2 regions of the Flavobacterium sp. W21_SRS_FM6 genome follow, and region 2 is predicted to be linked to the other one. Evidence: riboswitches for the same ligand, from Rfam matches in the RefSeq annotation. Region 2 holds a riboswitch; the other holds the start of a gene.

Region 1 (3,423 bases), on a different contig from region 2:
ATGGGTTCTTTGGATGTATAATAGCGCCGCTAGTTTATGCAAACTTTACAAGGAATACGAATGCGCTTTTTATCTCGCCGGTTAGTGATGCCAAATGATCTCAATTATGCTAATTCATTGTTTGGTGGCCGAGCCTTGGAGTGGATTGATGAAGAAGCGGCTATCTATGCTATTTGTCAGTTAGAAACCAATGTGCTGGTGACCAAGCATATTGGCGAAATTAGTTTTGAATCGCCAGCGATGGTTGGCGATGTCGTTGAGTTTGGACTAACCACCAAAAAAGTGGGTAAAACATCTATTACCGTCAGTTGTTTGGTAAGAAACAAGATAACCAAAAAAACTATCTGTTTTGCTGACGATATTGTGTTTGTAAAACTCGATCCAGAAACGCGTTTGCCAGCAGAGCATGGTAAAACACTAGAGCAATTAGAGATTCAAACTAAAGAAGAGATTAGTCGTTTAATTTAGGCTAGTGATGGTTAGTGTCGTAATGGGGAGTATGCATGTGGAAAATAAAAGGATAATGATGAAGGCTATTTTTATTGCAAGCTTTATGTTGCTGACCGCGTGTGGCTCAATAGCAAGTGACAAACTTGGTTATACCGTTGAAACAGAATTTAACTTAGCGGGCGATTTGGCCGAAACCTCCGGTTTATATTGTCCCGCATCTGACACTATTTTTACCATTAACGATTCAGGTAATTCGCCGACTATTTATCAATTAAATACCTCAGGTGAAATAGTTAGAAGGCAAGATCTTGATAAAAAAAATCAAGACTGGGAGGCGATCACAGGTGATAACGATAATTTTTATGTGGGTGATATCGGCAATAATAATGGTAAAAGGGCAATTGTAGAGATACTCGTCATCAATAAACAAAACCAAGTGCCGGCGATTACCAAGGTCTTAAAGCTAAGTTATGCTAATAACAACATTGAGAACAATGAATATTTGAAACATGATTTTGACGCAGAAGCCTTAGTTAGCGCTGATGATGAATTGCTACTTTTTTCAAAGAGTTGGCAGTCCACCGTCTCTCATGTTTATAAAATAGAGCCATCCCTAGCGGAGCAAGTTGTATCGCCGATCGCCTCAATTGATGGTTTGCCAGGAGTTGTGACGGGAATTGATTTTAACAAATCAAGCAAGCAATTCACTGTGGTAGGTTACAGTGTGAGCGGCTTCGGGAAGTTTTCACCTTTTATCGCTTTGCTAGACAGACGTTTCAACGTGGTCGCCACCTATCCTCTTGACGGCTTTAATCAGGTTGAAGGCGTTTGTGTGAGTCCAAACGGGGAAGTGTGGATCAGTCAAGAAAGTTCGTTTTTTTCAACTCACAAATTAGCTAAACTAAAATTTCGTTAATCGCTTAAGATTATGAATTAGTTATATTTAATTTTGATATTCACTTGCGCGGTACACTAAGACTGATAGACTGCGCACGCTATTTTCTTAGAGAGAAGTAGTAAGCCAAGGGGTGCCGCAAGGCTGAGATGTGTTATTAAAACACGAACCCTTACACCTGATCCGGATAATACCGGCGTAGGAATGGTAAGAGACACTATCCCCATTTACCTGCCGTAAAGCCGGATCTTTTCAAACTGAATTGAAGAGATCCTCATGATAAATTCAAAAATACGTAACATAAGTTTAGCCGTTTCTTCGTTGCTGATTGGAGCGAGTCATGTTGCATTTGCAAATGAATCTGAAGACGTTGAAAGGGTGCTTGTTTATGGCGCACTGACTACCACACCATTATCAGAACTAGCGACAAGTATTGATGTGATATCCGCTTTGGATATTGAACAGCGCCATGCCCAACATCTGGATGAACTTTTTAATCGCTCGGCTAATGTCAACTTTGCGACAGGAGCGAGCCGTGGTCGTTTTGTGCAAATTCGCGGTATTGGCGAGCGTAGTCAGTTTGTGGATCCTATTAACCCATCTGTTGGTTACTTAGTGGATGGGATTAATTATTCGGGATTACTGGCCGGAGCAAGTACTTTTGATGTGGCACAGGTAGAGATTTTTAAAGGCCCGAATAGTGCGAGGTTTGGTGCCGATGGTTTGGCCGGCATGATCAACGTGATTTCTGCACCCACCAGTGATGTGACCACTATGGATTTTCAAGCGGGCTATGCCAATTACCATAGTTGGAACTTAGGCGCTGCGGTGGGCGGCGCATTAACCAATACCGCCAATTGCCGAGTATCACTGCATCAAAATACCAGTGATGGGTTCATTTCAAACACTTATTTAAATCGTGAAGACACTAACAATCAGGATGAGTTTACTTTTAGAGGCAAGGTTGATTGGCAAATCACCGCTGATTTAAAACTCAATACCACAGTACATCTTATCGATGTTGATAACGGTTACGATGCTTTTTCTTTAGACCGAAACCGCACTACATTGTCAGATGAGCCAGGTGTTGATACGCAAAAAAGTGATGCTGTCGCCCTAACGGCGGATTATCAGGGTTTTAGTTGGGCTGATGTGCAAGTACAAACCTCTTTGCTCGATGCGGATTTAAGTTATGGCTATGATGAAGACTGGAGTTATGTTGGTATTGCACCTGGATGGGAGTATTCATCCACTGACTACTATTATCGGACCCGCAACGATAAAACGGTGCAAGCAAAATTTAGCAGCAAAAATAACGTGGATACCCCTTGGTTAATCGGTTTTTATTATGCCGATAAAGATGAAAACCTTGATCGTGACTATACCTACAGTGCGCCGTTTTCAAGTGAAGTGGCAAGGGAAGATATAGCGCTATTTGGTCAATACAAATTTGATCTGAGCGACAAGCAATGGCTTACCGCCAGTTTACGTTTAGCATCACAAAAAATGGATTATCGAGATAGCCAAGCCATTAAGCAGAGCATTGACCATGATGATTGGGGGGCAGAGCTAAGCTACCATCAACAAACTAGTGCGAATACCATGTTGTATTTTAGTGTGTTGCGCAGCTACAAGATGGGTGGGGTCAACGGTCAAGCGTTAAGTAAAGCGAATGACGAAGGCCTAGAGGTTTTTAAAGATGTACTGCTAAGTAATGCCACCTTTGGCGCGGAGTCTTTAGTGGGCACAGAATTTGGTGTAAAAGGCGCGAACCAAGATGGGAGTTTGAGGGTGGATTTTACGCTGTTTTATCAGTGGCGTGATGACATTCAATATAAGAACTCGTTTGTTCAAGACCAGTCATTTGTCGATTTTTACGACAATGCTGCGAGCGGCACCAATTATGGTATCGAGACCAGTATTCAGGCTGCAGTGACCGATAACCTTGATATGTTTTTAAACCTGGGATGGTTAAAAACCAATATCGAAGGTATTACACGCTTAGTCGATGATGAATTTGAAACGCTGGATAAGCGTGATCAAGCTCATGCGCCTGATTACCAAATTAATGCTGGCAT
Region 2 (3,423 bases):
ACCACGGGCTTGTTTTACGGCCCCTTTTAACGCTCGGTAACGCAGTGGATACATGGCTTGAAAACCTAAGTCTTCAAGCTCATTTTTAATTTCGTGAATACCTAGGCGATGTGCAATCGGGGCATAAATTTCAAGAGTTTCGCGCGCTATGCGGCGGCGTTTATCTGGACGTAATGAACCCAAGGTCCGCATATTGTGCGTGCGATCAGCCAACTTAATCAAAATAACGCGAATATCTTTGACCATGGCCATGATCATTTTTCGGAAGTTCTCAGCCTGAGCTTCTTGGGTACTACTAAACTGAATTTTATCTAACTTACTGACACCCTCAACCAGTTCACCCACAGTTTGACCAAACTGGGCACTTAAGTCGTCTTTGTCGTGATGCGTGTCCTCAATAACATCGTGTAATAACGCTGCCATCAAGGTTTCGTAATCAAGGCGCATGTCAGCCAATATACCGGCTACTGCAACAGGGTGCGTAATGTAAGGATCGCCACTTGAACGCATTTGTCCGCTATGTGCATCACGTGCTAATAAAAACGCACGTTGAATGTCCGCAACCCTATCGGGTGGCAGATAGCTCTCAAGTTTTTGTTTTAAGCCCTCAAACAAATACACAAATTACGCTTTTAGTCAGTGATGAATACAGCAAGAATACGGGGATTTTGTTTACAAGCCAACGGCTAAACACAGAGAATGTTTAGCCTTGCTATAAAAAAATAGAATTAATGCTCAGAAAGGATGTTTGCAACAGATGCGAATTCAACACGATCTTGTTCATGTTGATCACGAATGCTTTGCTCTTCAAGGGTTTTAGCGTTAACTAAACCTTGCTCAATTTCACGTAATGCAATTACGGTTGGCTTGTCAGTGCCTCTTGATACTAAAGGATCTTTTCCTTCAATAGCTATTTGACGAGCACGGCGAGCTGCCACCAAAACTAAATCAAATCGATTGCCAATTTTATCTACAGCATCTTCAACTGTTACGCGAGCCATGATGATTTCCGTTAAATGTTTATTGAAAAAAGGTCGCATAGTGTACTGATTTATGCGCCCGTTTAAAAGCAATTTGATCGATAAAGCACTAATCAGATCGACTTACTCCTCATTAACAAATCACTTGTGGCTAATTTCCTCTTATGTTTATACTTAAAGCTCTTGTCGGAGTGCCTAAGGGCTGAGACCGTTAATTCGGGATCCGTTGAACCTGATCGAGTTAGTACTCGCGAAGGAAACAAGCGTGATAGCGCTAATTGTTCATGAAAGTGAATCTAATTGGTTTTCATCATTTTGCTAACAACCGTATTTTTGTGCCACATCAAGCGGCTGAAAATAAAACGTTGTTAGTGCTTTTCAACACAATACTTCTCCAGACAAGCAACTTTCTTTTTAACTACAAGTGAGATTGCTAATGTCAAATCGTCGTCAAACCCGTGCCCAGGCACAACAATTTATTGAAAATTTAAAACCCTTATTACATCCCAATTCTAAAAAAGTGTATTTGTCAGGCTCTCTGCACAATATCAAAGTGGGCATGCGCGCTATTAGTCAAGCAGATACTTTACTCGGGGGCACTGAAGATTTCCCAATCACCGAGTCAAATCCCGACATTATGGTGTATGACTGCGCAGGCCCCTATTCCGATCCAGATGCAGAAATTAACGTGCACCAGGGCTTAAGCAAACTCCGTCAGGCATGGATACTGGCAAGAGGTGATGTAGAACAACTTAACCAAGTCAGTTCACACTATACCCAACAGCGCCTTGCTGACGATGGCCTTTATCATCTCAGGTTTGATGCCTTACAAACACCTCTTAAAGCTAAACAAGGTAAATGCGTTACCCAAATGCATTACGCCAGAGCCGGTATGATTACACCAGAAATGGAGTACATTGCTCTGCGTGAAAACATGGCCCGCGAGCACGTGAGTGACGGCGTATTAACGCAAAAGGCGCCTGGCAATGCCTTTGGTGCCAATATTGGCAAGCCCATTACCGCGGAATTTGTACGTAATGAAGTGGCCCGTGGACGAGCGATTATTCCGCTGAATATTAACCACCCTGAGGCCGAGCCCATGATCATTGGTCGAAACTTTTTGGTGAAGGTCAACGCCAATATTGGTAACTCAGCGGTTACATCGTCAATTGAAGAAGAAGTCGAAAAGCTAGTATGGTCAACACGCTGGGGCGCCGATACGGTAATGGACTTGTCGACTGGGCGTTATATTCATGAAACTCGCGAATGGATTATTCGCAACTCCCCTGTGCCTATTGGTACGGTACCCATTTATCAAGCCTTAGAAAAAGTAAATGGTGTGGCCGAAGACTTAACCTGGGAAGTATTTCGCGACACGCTAATTGAGCAAGCTGAGCAAGGCGTAGATTATTTTACTATCCACGCTGGCGTGTTGCTGCGCTACGTACCCATGACCGCCAAACGCCTTACGGGCATAGTGTCCCGTGGTGGTTCTATCATGGCCAAATGGTGTTTATTTCATCATAAAGAGAGCTTCTTGTATCGCCACTTTCGTGAAATCTGTCAAATTTGTGCGGCCTATGATGTGTCACTGTCTTTAGGTGATGGCATGCGCCCAGGCTGTATTGCTGATGCCAATGATGAGGCTCAGTTTGCTGAATTAGAAACCCTCGGCGAGCTTGTAAAAATAGCGTGGGAATACGATGTGCAGACCATTATCGAAGGACCTGGCCATATTCCCATGCAACTGATTAAAGAAAATATGGACAAGCAACTGGCGATTTGTAGCGAGGCACCGTTTTATACTTTAGGCCCCCAGACTACCGATATTGCGCCGGGTTATGATCATTTTACTTCGGGCATTGGCGCGGCATTAATCGCTTGGTATGGTTGTGCCATGTTGTGTTATGTCACTCCCAAAGAGCACTTAGGTTTACCCAACAAAGAAGACGTTAAACAGGGTTTAATGGCATACAAGATTGCTGCACATGCCGCCGATATCGCCAAAGGACACCCTGGCGCGCAAATTCGCGACAACGCCTTGTCTAAGGCACGCTTTGAGTTTAGATGGGAAGACCAATATAACTTAGGCCTTGATCCTGATACTGCGCGAGCTTATCACGATGAGTCTTTACCTCAAGAATCCGCCAAAGTTGCGCATTTTTGCTCGATGTGCGGCCCTAAATTTTGCTCAATGAAAATCACTCAAGAAGTCAGAGATTACAGCGCCAAACAAGCCATAGAAGTAGAGCCAGACGCCAGTCGATTAGTAGACAGTCGCATGCTCAACGAACAAGAACTTGAACAATATATGCAAGAAAAGTCGGCTGAATTTAGGGCACAAGGTGCGCAGATTTATGCCCCGCTGTCTCAGACGTTGACAAAAGAGCCGGTATAAAGATGGCGACCTTCGATGCAAAGTCGCAGGCGGTTCGCCCCATTG

What was found. A riboswitch is a leader RNA that binds a small molecule or an ion and turns the genes downstream of it on or off. The one in region 2 is predicted to bind thiamine pyrophosphate.
Region 1: linked by a shared signal. The riboswitch ahead of ACEN2L_RS16565 (TonB-dependent receptor) and the one ahead of thiC (phosphomethylpyrimidine synthase ThiC) in region 2 are both predicted to bind thiamine pyrophosphate.

Annotation. Positions count from the first base shown of each region.
Region 1 is NZ_JBGQOM010000011.1:2,324-5,746, forward strand. Features, by position in the region: gene ACEN2L_RS16555 (acyl-CoA thioesterase) at 61-468, shown strand; gene ACEN2L_RS16560 (SdiA-regulated domain-containing protein) at 506-1,366, shown strand; TPP riboswitch at 1,465-1,567, shown strand; gene ACEN2L_RS16565 (TonB-dependent receptor) at 1,622-3,423, shown strand, end outside.
Region 2 is NZ_JBGQOM010000018.1:30,446-33,868, forward strand. Features, by position in the region: gene spoT (bifunctional GTP diphosphokinase/guanosine-3',5'-bis pyrophosphate 3'-pyrophosphohydrolase) at 1-621, opposite strand, end outside; gene rpoZ (DNA-directed RNA polymerase subunit omega) at 729-1,001, opposite strand; TPP riboswitch at 1,158-1,256, shown strand; gene thiC (phosphomethylpyrimidine synthase ThiC) at 1,417-3,378, shown strand; gene ACEN2L_RS20050 (bifunctional hydroxymethylpyrimidine kinase/phosphomethylpyrimidine kinase) at 3,381-3,423, shown strand, end outside.